DNA from 2 places in the Stenotrophomonas sp. 1L-E-5-B-C3 genome. Region 1 is predicted to be linked to the other one. Evidence: riboswitches for the same ligand, from Rfam matches in the RefSeq annotation. Region 1 holds a riboswitch; the other holds the start of a gene.
What was found. A riboswitch is a leader RNA that binds a small molecule or an ion and turns the genes downstream of it on or off. The one in region 1 is predicted to bind thiamine pyrophosphate.
Positions count from the first base shown of each region.

Region 1 (7,236 bases):
ACCAGGCGATCATGCGTGATCCCGAGACCGGGGTTTACTACGGTGCTTCGGAGAGCCGCAAGGATGGGCAGGCGGCGGGGTACTGAGGTTTTCCGGCCACCGGGCTGAGCCCCCTCTGCGGTGATGGTTCGTGGAAGCGGGATCATGTGATTGGGCCGGGCGGGTGGGCTGGTCGGGGGACGCCTTGAATCCGTCCCTGGAGGCTTGGCCGCGGCATCCATGCCGCGGACACCCCCGCCCAGCCCACCCGCCCGGCCCCTGACAGTTTCCGTGCCCGTCACCGCAGGAAAAGAAAAAAGAAGATCAAAAGCAAAGGCAACAGCAACAGCTGCGCGCTGCGGGTTGGGGTCGGATCCGTTTTCCGGAGGAAAACGGATCCGACCCCTTCCTGTTTTCCGATACACCTCATCCACGCATGCCGTGGATGGACCAACCGTCACACGTAACCTGTCGGGGGTGGGGCGGTGTGGGTGGGCAGGACCGTTGGCGCCATGGATGGCGCCATCGAGCCCCCATGGACGGGTTTACGGCGTGTCCTGCCCACCCACACCGACCCGCCCAACCAGTAGAAGCCCAGAGCTGCTCTGGGTTTTGAACTTGCTCTTGCTTGAAAGAAAAGCGGTGCAGCCGCAGGCTGCAAAACTCCCTCAATCCTGATCGTGCGCGCGCGCCGCCTCCGCCTGGGTCTCTTCCTGCGCCGCCATCTCGCGCGCGATCCACGCGTCGATCATGTGCCGCTGGCGCTGCGCCTGCCGCCGCTCGCGGGTGTACTCCTGGTCCAGTACCCGGTACAGCGACACCATCACCAGCACCATCAGCAGCGCGAATGGCAACGCCGCGATCGTGATCATGCCCTGCAGCGCATCCAGGCCACCGGCGAGCAGCAATGCGGCTGCGATCAATGCCACCGCGATGCCCCAGGCCAGCTTGCGCTTCAACGGCGGATCGCCTGCCTCGTCAGTGGACATGCTGGCCAGCACCAGCACCGCCGAATCGGCTGATGTCACGAAGAAGATCATCAGCAGCACCAGTGCGATGCAGGAAAGCAGCAAGGGCAGCGGCATGCTGTCAAACAGGGTGAACAGCACCGTCTCATAGCCGTTGCCCAGCGCCTGCACCAGGTCGGCGTGGCCGAAGATCTGCGCCCACAGTGCAGTACCACCAAACACCGCGAACCAGAAGAAGCCCAGCACCGTCGGTGCCAGCACGACGCCGATGACGAACTCGCGGACGCTGCGCCCACGCGAGATGCGCGCGATGAACGAGCCGACGAACGGCGCCCAGGAAATCCACCACGCCCAGTAGAAGATGGTCCAGTCCGCTACCCATGTGCTGCCCGAGAACGGCGACATGCGCAGGCTCATCGTCACCAGCTGGTTGAGGTACGACCCCAGAGTGGTGGTGAACGTATCGAAGATGAATCCGGTCGGGCCCAGCACCAGTACGGTGGCCGCAAGAAGCGCGGCCAGCGCAAGATTGAAGTTGGACAGCCACTTCACGCCGCGCTCGACACCGCTGGCGGTGGACGCCATGTACAGCACGAACGCGATGGCGATGATGGTCAGCTGCAGTGGCACACCCGCGTGCAGGCCGAACACGCGTTCCATGCCGGCAGCGATCTGGATGGTGCCAAAGCCCAGCGTGGTGGCAACGCCAATCGCGGTGGCCACGACCGCGGCGATGTTGACCACGCGTCCGATCCAGCCACGATGGTGGCGGCCGATGATCGGTTGCAGCATGTCACTGACCAGTCCACGGCCATTGCGGTTGAACTGGAACCAGGCCATCGCCAGGCCGATCAGCGCGTAGATTGCCCATGGATGCAGGCCCCAATGGAAGAACGCATAGCGCATCGAAGCCCGCGCCGCGTCCATGCTCTGCGGTGCAAGGCCTTCCGGAGGCTTGGTGAAGTGGGAAATCGGCTCGGCGGCGCCCCAGAACACCAGGCCGATGCCCATGCCGGCGGCGAACAGCATCGACATCCAGCTGGCGCGCGAGAACTCCGGCTCGGCATCTTCACCGCCGATGCGCAGGTTGCCGAAGCGACCGAATGCCAGGTACATCAGGAAAGTCAGCGCCAGGAACACGACCAGAAGATAGAGCCAGCCGACACTGCGGATGACATCGGCGAGTACCGACTGAACGACGGTATTGAACGGGCCGGGCGCGAAGCCAGCCAGCAGCACCAGCAGCAGAACGAGTGCGATGGAAACGCGAAACACCATGAAGGAGCTTCTCCGATCAAGGGATTGAGGGGAGCGAGCAGAGCTTGCTGCGAGGGGGCCGGCGGCATGCAGCACGAACCGGGCAGGAGCCGCGAAGGCGGCAAAGGAAACATCGGCCGCAGCGGCACGATGCGCGTGCACGTTACTGAATGCGATGTCACGGTTCTGTTAATGCCGATGGAGCAGCGCCACGCCATGCATGGATGAACGGCCATGAGCTGCAGTGCGTTCTATGCTCTAATGCACGGCAAGAAGCGGGGGTACCGCGGCCATGTGGCCACGGTTGAGACAGTCCCTTGGAACCTGATCCGGCTCATACCGGCGTAGGGAAGCTTTGCAGTGCAGCCATGCCCGGACTCCGCCCAAGGACCGTCCGGATGCGGCCGCAGTGCGCCGCCGCTTCGTCCCTGACCTTCCTGGACGATGCCCGATGAACGCACAGCTCTCCGCCCTGCAGCAACAGGCCCAGCAACTCTCCGAATCCGTGACCCGGCCCATTCCCGGTTCGCGCAAGATCCACGTGCCCGGTTCACGCCCGGATCTGCAGGTGCCGATGCGCGAGATCGCGCTGACCCGCACGCCGACCTTGTTCGGCGGAGAAGAGAATGCACCGGTGACCGTTTACGACACGTCGGGCCCGTACACCGACCCGGAGGTGCGCATCGATCTGTCCGCTGGTTTGCCGGCACTGCGTCGCGGCTGGGTGGAAGAACGCGGTGATACCGAGCGGCTGGAAGGACTGAGTTCTTCGTTCGGTCGCGATCGCGAGCATGACCCGAAGCTCGATGCGGTGCGCTTCCCCGCGCGCAGCCTGCCGCGCCGTGCGCGCGCAGGTGCCAACGTCACCCAGATGCATTACGCGCGCCGCGGCATCATCACCCCGGAAATGGAATTCGTCGCGATCCGCGAGAACCAGCGGCTGGAAGCGATCCGCGATGCCGGCCTGTTGCAGCAGCATCCGGGCGAGGCGTTCGGCGCTTCGATCCAGAAGATCATCACGCCGGAGTTCGTGCGCGATGAAATCGCGCGCGGCCGTGCGGTGCTGCCCAACAACATCAACCATCCGGAAAGTGAGCCGATGATCATCGGCCGTAACTTCCTGACCAAGATCAACGCCAACATCGGCAACAGCGCGGTGTCCTCCGGTATTGCCGAAGAGGTGGAGAAGCTGGTGTGGGCAATCCGCTGGGGCGGCGACACGGTGATGGACCTGTCCACTGGCAAGCACATCCACGAGACCCGCGAGTGGATCATCCGCAACTCGCCGGTGGCGATCGGTACCGTGCCGATCTACCAGGCGCTGGAAAAAGTCGACGGCCGCGCCGAAGCACTGACCTGGGAGATCTTCCGCGACACCCTGATCGAGCAGGCCGAGCAGGGCGTGGACTACTTCACCATCCACGCCGGCGTGCTGCTGCGCTACGTGCCGCTCACCGCCAAGCGGGTCACCGGCATCGTCAGCCGCGGCGGCTCGATCATGGCCAAGTGGTGCCTGGCGCACCACAAGGAGAACTTCCTCTACACCCACTTCGAAGACATCTGCGAAATCATGAAGGCCTACGACGTGACCTTCTCGCTGGGTGATGGCCTGCGCCCGGGCTGCATCGCCGATGCCAATGATGCTGCGCAGTTCGGTGAACTGGAAACGCTGGGCGAGCTGACGAAGATCGCCTGGAAGCATGATGTGCAGACCATGATTGAAGGCCCCGGCCACGTGCCGATGCAGCTGATCAAGGAGAACATGGACAAGCAGCTGCGTGAGTGTGGCGAAGCGCCGTTCTATACGCTGGGCCCCCTGACCACCGACATTGCGCCGGGCTACGACCACATCACCAGCGCGATCGGTGCAGCGATGATCGGTTGGTTCGGCACCGCGATGCTCTGCTACGTGACGCCGAAGGAGCACCTCGGCCTGCCCAACCGCCAGGACGTGCGCGACGGCATCATGGCCTATCGGATCGCCGCCCATGCGGCCGATCTGGCCAAGGGCCATCCGGGCGCGCAGGTGCGCGACAACGCGCTGAGCAAGGCGCGTTTCGAGTTCCGGTGGGAAGACCAGTTCCACCTTGGCCTGGATCCTGAGAAGGCCAAGGAGTTCCACGACGAGACACTGCCCAAGGACGCGCACAAGCTGGCCCACTTCTGTTCGATGTGCGGTCCGCACTTCTGTTCGATGAAGATCACCCAGGACGTGCGCGAGTACGCCGAGTCGGGCATGAAGGAAAGGTCGGAGGCATTCCGTGCCGCCGGTGCCGAGGTCTATCACCAGGGCTGATCCCGCCCAGATAGCGCCGGGCCATGCCCGGCGACGTGGGGGTTCAGGACAGCCGCCGGGCATGGCCCGGCGCTACCGGAGCCTCACATCCATCCCGGCTATCCTCGCCGCATCGCCCAGGGGAAAAGGACGCCATGCCCGTTGCCGTGACCACCCGCTGGCTGGCCATCGCCCGCCGCCATCCGTCTGCATGGCTGCTGGGCGCGCAACTGCTGGCGGTAGTCCTGTATCCGGCGCTGGATGACACTGCTGGGGCGCGCGCGGCCTTGGGCATGTTCGGCATGGCGGTACTCGGCCTGGCGCTGTGGGTGGTCCAGCGCAGCCCGCTGGGCACCTGGCTGGCGCTGCTGCTGGCCATTCCCTCGGTGGTGTTCTCGCTGGCCGGCGCACTGCTGGACCGGACTGCCCTGTTGACCACTGCGCAGTTGCTGGAAAGCCTGCTGTATTTCTATACGGCGGGGGCCCTGATCGCCTACATGCTGCAGGACCATAAAGTCACCCGCGATGAACTGTTTGCTGCTGGAGCAACCTTCACACTGCTGGCCTGGGCCTTCGCATTCACCTTCGCGGTCTGCCAGCAGTGGTATCCGGGCAGTTTCCAGGGCACTGGCGGTGGGGCGCAGCGGACGTGGATGGAGCTTCTTTATCTGAGCTTCAGCTTGTTGTCCGGAGTGGGTTTGAGCGACGTGGTGCCGCTGCACCCGCAAGCGCGGGCACTGGTCATGCTTGAACAGTTCGCAGGCGTTATGTACGTGGCGCTTGTCGTATCGAGATTGGTCGGTCTGACCATGCTTCGGCGCATGTGAAAATGAACGCCAGATAAAAATTTCGCGCCCAAGAGGGCGCGAATAGTGAAGCAGATTATGTGAATGCGTCGGCGAGAGAGAGCCTGAGTGTCGACCCCGTCATAGGCGGGGTAACCGGCTTAGGCTAATATCCGGGGGCGATATTGTTTTTGCGGTATGCGCCGATGCTTTGTGCGGAATCTGGCTTTTCGATGGCCCTGTCCAGGGACGGTAGGGGCGGTATTGCTGGTGAACCCTGCCCAGACCCCGTCCCTACTGTATAGCGGAAGATGAACAGCAGCGAATTCCTGCCCGTCGAGGCCGACCGTATCCAGGTTGGCGACTGCGTCATCACCTTGTCCTCGCGAGAGGTCGAGGTCGAAGGCGCACGTCGACCTCTCCGGTTGACGCCGAAGGCGCTGGGCGTGCTGCGGGTGCTGATGCGCCAGCCGGGGCGGGTCGTGACCCGTGAAGAGCTGTTTGCAGAAGTCTGGCCCGATACGCTGCCCACCAATGACGTGCTGACCCAGGCGGTCACCCAGCTACGCAAGGTGTTCGCCAATGACGACGACAATGGCCAGGCCTACATCGAGACCATCGCCAAGAGCGGCTATCGCCTGTTGGTGCCGGTGCTGGTGCTGGATGACGTGGCGCCTGTCGTGGAGGTTGATGCGGTCCCTGAGGTGATGCCCGCGCTGGCAGGTGCCAGTGCGATTCCGACGGCGACGGTGTTGCCGGCTCCTTCACGGCGCAGTGGATGGCGGCAGTTGCGCCGGCAACTGCTGTGGGTGCTGGGTGTGCTGATGCTGGCCGCGCTGGTGGTCATGGCCACGCTGCTGTTGCGCCGCGGACCGGAAACGAGTTCGCCAGTGGATGCGGCGGTCGAGAACGGTGTGCGGGTGATCGGCAGCCCGCAGCGCCCCTATCGCTTGATCACTGCGACCAGTGGTTTTGAGACGTATCCCACGCTTTCGCCGGATGGCTCGCAGGTTGCCTATGAAGGCGCCAACGAGGACGGTGCCGGCGGCGGCGCCATCAAGGTGCAGACGTCCGGTAATGCCCCGGCCAGGCAGCTGGCGCTGCCACCCAAGGGTGCCAGTGACCGTTTCCCGAGCTGGTCGCCGGATGGGCGCGAGATCGCTTTTGCCCGTTTCAGTGCCGATGGGGGGTGCCAGGTATTGATCGCCAGCGCGACCGGAGGCGTCGTGCGCCAGGCCACGCGCTGCGACGGAACCGAGCTGCTGAGTTTCGACTGGACCCCCGATGGCCGTGGCCTGGTCTTCGGCAGCATGGTGGGCCGCTACGCCCATCGTGGTATCCGCGTGCTCGACCTGGCCAGCGGGCAATGGCGCGCGCTGGCGTATGAGGTTGACCAGGATGATTTCGACTACGCGCCGCGTTACTCGCCCGACGGCAAGTGGCTGGTGTTTGTCCGCAACCCGCAGATGGGCGACCTCTGGCGGATGCCAGCAGGCGGCGGTGCGCTGGAACAATTGACCAACGAGTCCGCCGAGCAGCGCGGCTGGGCCTGGCTGGGCGACGGGCGCAGCATCGTGTTCGGCCGCCGCGTCGACAGCGAGGTGCGCCTGTACTACCTGGATGTCGAGCGGCGTACGCTGCGTGATGCCGGCCTTGATGACGCGCAATGGCCGACGGTGTCACGCCATGGTGACGTGTTGGCTTTCGTCCATCGCCGTGCACAGTTCGGTGTGTTCAGGATGCCGATGGCAGGCGGGGGCGCCGAACGCCTGTTCGCCTCCAGTGGGCGTGACGGTCAGCCGATGGCAGCGCCCGATGGCCGCCAGCTGGTCTTCACCTCCGACCGCTCCGGCAGTTTCGCCTTGTGGTGGGCCGACATGCAGCGGCCGGATTCGCTGCGGCCGATCGAGGGGTTGCGGCCGGAAGGCCGGCAGGCGCCGGACTGGTCGGCTGACAGCCGCCAGTTGCTGGT
Region 1 covers NZ_JBXAWS010000008.1:109,755-116,990, forward strand. Annotated here, with positions in the region: gene ggt (gamma-glutamyltransferase) at 1-86, shown strand, start outside; gene AC0Z6F_RS12375 (BCCT family transporter) at 648-2,225, opposite strand; gene AC0Z6F_RS12380 (hypothetical protein) at 2,292-2,432, shown strand; TPP riboswitch at 2,472-2,573, shown strand; gene thiC (phosphomethylpyrimidine synthase ThiC) at 2,656-4,500, shown strand; gene AC0Z6F_RS12390 (ion channel) at 4,635-5,306, shown strand; gene AC0Z6F_RS12395 (winged helix-turn-helix domain-containing protein) at 5,576-7,236, shown strand, end outside.

Region 2 (7,236 bases), on a different contig from region 1:
CGCAGCCCGAACACGGCCAGGCCGAGGAAGAACACGTACAGCGCGGCGGTCACGTGCAGCGACTTGAACAGGTACGCGCCCACGTAGACCACGTCCACCGCGATCCATATCCACCAGCAGGCCACGTGGCGGCGTGCCTGCCACCACTGGCCGACCAGGCTCAGCGCGGTCAGCATCGCGTCCAGCCACGGCAGCGCGGCATCGGTGAAGGTGTGCATGGCCGCACCCAGCGCCACGCCGCCGCAGAGGCCGATGGCCAGGTCGCGCAGCAGCTTGCCGCGCGCCAGTGGCACGATGCGGACGCTGCCCTCGTCGGCGGCGTGCTGCCGCCAGTTGAGCCAGCCATAGACCAGGAAACCACCGAAGGCGACCTGCAGCAGGGTATCCGAGTACAGCTTGGCCTCGGCGAACACCAGCCCGTACAGCGCCACCGACAGCAGGCCCACCGGCCACGCTACCAGCCGGCGCCGGGCCATCAGCCAGACGCCGAGGATGCTGCACAGCGCGGCGGTCCACTCGAGCATCACGCCGCTCACAGCGCGAACGTCACCGACAGGCGGGCCTGTCGCGGTGCGCCGGGGAACAGGTAGTAGTCACCGCCACTGCTGCCGGTATCGCGCCAGTAGAAGCGGTTGAACACGTTGTCCACCGACAGGTTCCAGGTCACCGCACGCTCGTGCAGGCGATGCTGGAAGCGCAGACCGGCATCGAACACCGAGTAGTCCGGTGCGCGTACACCACCGTCGGCGCGTGCCACGTTGGCACCGGCATAGCGCCAGCCGCCGGTCACATCCAGGCCCTGCACGAACGGGAGCGCATAGGCCACGTGCACGCTGGCGCGCACCTTTGGCACATTCACCAACTGATGGCCTTCATAGGCCGGGGTGCCGGTGTCGCGCGCGCGCGCCTGCAGCACGCTGGCGCTGGCCACGATCTGCAGCGCGCCTGTCAGCTGCCCGTTGGCAGTCAGCTCCAGGCCGGTGTGGGTCTGCGTGCCTTCCTCGACGAAGGTGTAGCCGACGTCGCTGCTGTCCGGCTTGGCGTACTGGTACGGCTGCGAGATGCGGAACACGGCTGCGCCCAGCGTCAGCGCCTCGACCGGCACGTACTTCACGCCCACTTCCAGCTGGCGCGACTGCACCGATGGCAGGAAGGTGTCGGCATTGCTGGTCCAGAACGGCGCTTCCTGGCCCAGCGAGATGCCGCGCACATAGCTGGCATAGGCATTGAGCTGATCGGTGGCCTTCCACACCACGGCGGTCTGCGGCAGGAAACGCGACAGGCGGCTGTGCCGCTGCGGGGTACCACGCTTGTCGTAGGCACGCTCGTCCAGGCGCACGAAGCGGCCGCCGGCCAGCCACTGCCAGTCATCACCGAAGCTCATCCGGTCCAGCGCGAAGAACGCGGTCTGGCGGCTGTCCAGGCGTCGTGCGGAGGGGCCGGGCATCTTCGGCGACGGTTCGAACACCGGCACCTGCGCATCGTGGATGTTGCTGGTGCCGACGTACTCGTTGACGCTCGGGCGCTTGTCCACGGTGCGGCGGAAGTAATCGGCACCGAGGGTCAGCTGGTGGCCGACGCTGCCGGTCTCGAAGCGGCCACGCAGCTCGGCACGGGCCTGCTGGTTGCGGCGGGTGTCGTCCGGGCTGCGGTAGTCGTAGACGTCGTAGTCGCCATTGGGCGCGAAGTAGTTGCCCGGCACGCTGCCATCGGCGCACTGCGTGGCGTAGTAGCAGCCATAGGCGAAGGCGACGTTGTCATCGATCACCGAGCGGCTGTGGCCGACCGAGACGCGCGACTGCCAGGCATCGTTGAAGTCGTAGGTGTGCAACGCGGTGATGTTGGTGCTGGCGATATCCACCGGGCGCTGCCAGGGCTGGTAGCCGAGCAGGAATTCGCGATCCACGCCGTGCGGCAGCTCGCGCGCGCCCAGCAGCTGGTAGCCCGACACCGAGCGCTGCGAACTGGTCTGGTAGTTGGCATCCACTTCCAGCTTGCCGCGTTCGCCGATCAGCCAGTCGGCGGCCAGTGAATAGAAGTTGCGACGGCCATCGGCGTGCTCGACATAGGAATTGCTGGCATCCCATGCGGCATTCAGGCGCAGGCCGAAACGCGGGGTGATCCAGTGGCCGACATCGACGGCGGCGTAGCGCGAGCCTTCCGAATCGGTGCCGAGGGTGACCGTGCGCACTTCGGCCGGTCGCTTGCCGATGTAGTTGATGATGCCGCCGGGTGCCATCACGCCTGCAGCCAGGCCAGCTTCACCCTTGAGGATCTCAACCGACTGCACGTTCTCCAGCGCCAGGCGCTGTTCGCCGGCGATGGACAGGCCGTTGAAGCGGTAGCCGGTGGCGGCGTCCAGCGCGAAGCCACGGATGGCGATGTTCTGGTAGTAGCCGACCGGCGCGTACGCATCGCCCAGCGAGGCATCGTTGCTGGCCAGCTCGGACAGCGAACGCACCTGGCGGCGGTCGAGGTAGTCGCGCTCAAGCACGTTCACCGACGCCGGCGTCTCCTTCCAGGAACCACCACCGAAGGCGTTCACGCGCGAGGCATCGGCCTTCGGCTTGCCGGCCTGCACGCGCACTACCGCCAGTTCGGTCGGCGAGCGTTCGGCACCAGTGGCAGCCGCATCGGGAGATGCATCGGCCTCGCTGGCATGCAGCGGCAGCGCGGCGCAGAGGGCGAGGGAGAGCAGGGTGGGGCGCAGGCAGCGGTTCATTCGGTTCGTCTTCGGACAACAAGGGAGACGAAGCGACGGCGCGCAGGTGCACCGGCCCATGACGGGGGTGTGGCTGCGGCTCAAAGCTCCCTACGCCGGTGCAAACCGGATCAGGTTCCAAGGGACTCTCTCAGCCTGGCAGATCCAGGCACCCCCGCTTCAGGTGACCATTTCACTACAAATGGTACGGATTTGCGAGTGGGTGCTCTTCAGGCTGCGGGGGCAGATCCCTGTCCGCAGGAAAGGGATCTGACCCCGACGGTGACCCGGACGGTGCGCCAACCGGGTCACGCGACTGCGCGCAACGCCTGCAGCAGTGCCTGTCCCGGCGCGCTGTGGAACCACGCCGGGTGCCCCAGCATGAACGGCTGCCAGGCCACATCCGCGTTTGCGGTGGAGCCGGTGATGCCTTCGAAATACTCCACTTCGGATAGTGCGAAGTCGAAATGCACCATCGGCAGCAGGTCGGCCAGCAGCTGCACGCGTGCCGCCGACAGCGGCAGCACCTTGCGGTAGCCGTCGATCAGGGCCAGCGCGATATCGATGCGCACCGCCTCCATGCCGCGCTCCAGTTCCAGCCACGCCACTGCGTTGCGCTCGATCGCGGTGGCGAGGTCGAACAGGGCGCTGGTGGGCGAGGCCAGGCCGAAATCCAGCACGGTGCTGACCTGTCCATCGCGCCACAGCAGGTTGGAGACATGCCAGTCGTTGTGCGCCCATAGTCGCGGTTCGTCGCGCAGGCGCTCGGCCAGGCCGGCATGCCACGGCAGCACGTCGCGCTGCAGCTGCGCTTCCCAGGGAATGCGCGCGAGATAGCGGGCCAGCCCGGGGCGCTCGTGCAGCCCCGCCTTGATGGCCGCGATCGGATCGTCGGCGCGGATGAGATCGTCGCGCGCGACCAGCACATGGGTACTGCGCTGCGCTGCGTGGTAGCTGGCCGCAGCGCGGTGCAGCTGTGCGAGTGCACGCCCGGCTTCGCGGGCCTGCGCGACATCGGTCAGCAGCGACCACGACACGGCATCGCGGTACAGATCTTCGCCGACGCCAACCGCATGCAGCTCGAAGGTCCATTCGCCATGCTCGACGGCGCTGTGGCCATCAGCGGCCGGCAGCACCTGCACCACCGGCACGCCGGCCGCGGCGAGATGGGCGATGAAGCGGTGTTCTTCTTCCAGGCAGGCCGCACTGCGCACACTGTGGTGGTGGCGCTTGATGAACACCGGTCCGCGCGTGCCATTGACGATGGCAGCGGCCGACAGTGGCCGAGGACTGTGCCAGTGCGGGTGGCTGTCCGCATCCAGCTGCGGAAAGCGCTGGCGCAGCCACGCGAGGTCTGCGGCGCTGATCGGCGGCCAGTCGGCAGCAACCTCGTCGTTGTTGAGGCCCTGCACCCGGTGGGAAGAAGAAGTCATGCCGCAGCCCCAGTGGGGAAAGTCACATCCAAGGCTGCGCATTCAACGCCATGGCCGCCCGCAACGCAAACGGGCGGGTCATGGACCCGCCCGTCGTGGCATCGTCATCGGCGGTACCGCCGCGCCGGGTTACCAGCCGCGATGGCGACCGCGGTCGTGGTAATAGCGATTGTCGTAGTTGCGCTCGCGCTGCCAGCGACGGTCGTCGCCACGGTCGTAGTAGCCGCTGCGGTAGTAGCCGCGATCGTAACGGCGATCGTAGCGGTCGTCGTAACGGCGATTGTCGTAGTAACGACGGTCGCGGCGGTCGGAGGTGGTCAGGTTGCCGATCGCGCCGCCGGCCACGGCACCGCCGACAGTGGCAGCGGGATCACCGTTGGAGAGCAGGTTGCCGGCCACGCCACCGACCACGGCGCCGACCAGGGTGCGCTTGTCCTTCCTCGACATCGCGCTGGCATCGCTGACCACGGCGACACCGGCCACCAGTGCCAGGGCCATCGCCAGACCACGGAAGCTGAGTGCGGAAGTACTGAGCATGTTCGGTTCTCCTGTGAGGTGCATGCCACGCTGGGCAGGGAGGGCGCGGGGCGCCCCGGCTGCCGTGGAGACCACGCTGGCGTTCCAACATTGCCGGAACATTGCCTGGTCCACCGTGCGGCTTGCGCATTCATCTAGCGGCAGGCGGCATGAAGCAAGGCTGAAAGCGGCCCCGGCCGCTCAGCTGGCAGATAAGAAAAGGGCCACGCATGGCGTGGCCCTTTCCCGGTCTGCAAGGCGCCGCGGGCCTAGACGCCCATCGCCTTCTGCGCCTGCCGGGCCTGCTCCTGCTGCGTCTCCTGCTGCTGATGCAGCACGTTCGGCGCGCCCTGCACGGCACCGCTGCTGAGCGCCAGGCTCTGCTCGCTGGCGGCACGGGTCTCCACCGCCACGCGGCTGGCGGCGGGGTCGCCGATGGTGCCCTGCACGGCGAACAGGCGCTCACCGTTCGGGCTGGGCACCACCGAGTCGATGCGCTGCAGGCCGGCGGCATGCGCCTCCTTGGTCAAAGCCGCAGCAGCGCTTTCCAGCGTGTGGCGGTCCTTGAAGGTCCCGGCCGGCAGCAGTTCCAGACCCTTGCTGGCCTGGATGAACAACGGATTGCGCGGGTGCCGCTCGTCGTTCAGCAACGGCCGTTCGCGTGCGTCCTTGATTGCCTCCAGGGTCTTCGCTCCGACAATGCCGTCGACCACCAGGCCGTTGTCCTTCTGCAGCTGGCGCACTGCCGCGTCGGTGTTGCGGCCGAAGCGGCCATCTTCGACCAGCGGCTTGCCGTCGGCGCCGACGTAGCCCAGGTGGCCCAGCTGCTCCTGCACCTTGCGCACGCCCTCGCTGTGCGCGCCCTGCTTGTACAGTTCGGCGTGCGGCGTGGCAGCGGCCTTGTGCTCGGCCGCAGGCTTGCCCTGGGTCTGCTCGTGCGACGGGGTGCGGTTTTCCAGCAGGTCGCGGGCCTTGGACAGCGGATCGGAGGCGTACAGCTTCCAGTTCGGGTGGTCCTTCACCTGCTTGAGGTAGTCCTCGACCGGCATGGTGTGCACGCCCTTGCTGCCGGTGGACTGGCTGATCAGCAGCTTGTCGGTGTTGGGGTCGCGCACCACCATCACGATGTGGTCGATGCCGTTCCAGTGCTCATGGCGGGTCCTGGCCGTATCCAGGCCGATGATCATGCCTTCCTTCAGCGCATCGGGCTTCAGGATCGCGTCGCGGTCCAGCAGCACGCCGGACTGGTCGAACGCCTTGCGCACGATCCCACCGGAACCGAGGTTGCCCAGGTCGATGCGATCAGCCTTGCTGAACACCGCGTGCCCGGCCTTCTGGTTGATCTCGTCCATGGTCCGGTTCTGCAGCGTGCCGACCCAGCCGGAACAGTCGATGTAACCCTGCTCCACGTTCTTGCCGGTCTTGCCCGGTACGTACAGCGCGTGGCCCGGGATGTTGATGGCGTACTTGACGTCGTCGTACTTCACGCCGGCCTCGTAGGCGGCCTGCAGTTCAATGCCTGGCTTCGGTGTGGCAGCTGCCGTTGCGGTTGCCGCCAGCGTGGCTGCACCCGCCGCCACGGCTGCGCTGGCCTGTGCAGGCGCTGCCGGGGTCTGGGTCTGGCCCTGGCCCTGCGCCACCGCCTGCGGTTCGATGTTCTTTTCCGGAATGCTGATCGCCGCGTACTTGTGGATGTAGTAGCTGGAGAATGTCCGCGCCAGGTCGCCATCGTTCATGCCGCGCATCTCGGCCAGGGTGTGGCCGGTCAGCGCCTTGGCATCCGAGCCGATCTGGTTCAGTACGTTGCGGCGCATGTTGATTTCTTCGCCATCGCCGTTGCGCACCACGCCGAAGGTGCCGGTGGCGATCGCAGTCTGCACCGAGCCATAGCCGGCGCTGCCCTGCTGGTGGGCCAGGTACAGGTCCAGGCCGGTGGGCGTGTTGCCCCCGGACAGGTACGGATTGCCGGTGCGCTCGTTGCGGCGCGCCATCGACTCCAGGTTGTCCTGGTACATCTGCGCGGCTGCTTCGGTGTTGCGGGTCGGATCGAACTCGTGGCCGGTCAGGTGGTACTGGCGCGCGGAACCGGGCACGAACTGGAACAGGCCCTTGGCACCGGACGAGGTGTTGTGCGCGCGCTCGTTGAAGCTGCCGCCGGTCTCGATGTGCGCGAAGCGCATGAAGTCATCCACGGGGATGCCCTTCTGCCTGGCGACCTGCTCGACGATGTCCAGGACTTCCTTTCTGCTGTAGTCATGCTGTGCCATGACGTTTTCCTCGGGGTTGATGGAGCGGCGGATGCCGCGAATCGCCAACCGGACTCATCCGTGAGTCAAGAACATGTCGGTCAACAGGTAACCCGCGTGTGCGGGTGGGAATCAGCGCGCGAGGTACTGCTGCGTCGCGCTGTCGAAGCGGTAGTGCACGGCGTCGCCGGCACCCAGCGCACGGGTCTTGCCCGGACCTTCGATGGTGGTGCCCTTGAAGCTCACGGTCAGCTGCGGCAGGTCGTTGCCGTCGGCAATGAAGGCCAGCTCACCATCGCTGTCGGTGCACGGCATCACGTTGCCGTCGTCGCAGGCGGCG
Region 2 covers NZ_JBXAWS010000007.1:125,086-132,321, forward strand. Annotated here, with positions in the region: gene pnuC (nicotinamide riboside transporter PnuC) at 1-524, opposite strand, end outside; gene AC0Z6F_RS11215 (TonB-dependent receptor) at 533-2,722, opposite strand; TPP riboswitch at 2,793-2,888, opposite strand; gene AC0Z6F_RS11220 (phosphotransferase enzyme family protein) at 3,010-4,134, opposite strand; gene AC0Z6F_RS11225 (glycine zipper 2TM domain-containing protein) at 4,264-4,671, opposite strand; gene AC0Z6F_RS11230 (XVIPCD domain-containing protein) at 4,920-6,917, opposite strand; gene AC0Z6F_RS11235 (hypothetical protein) at 7,029-7,236, opposite strand, start outside.
Region 2: it holds a riboswitch for thiamine pyrophosphate, as region 1 does, so the genes downstream of both, AC0Z6F_RS11215 (TonB-dependent receptor) here and thiC (phosphomethylpyrimidine synthase ThiC) in region 1, are expected to answer to the same signal.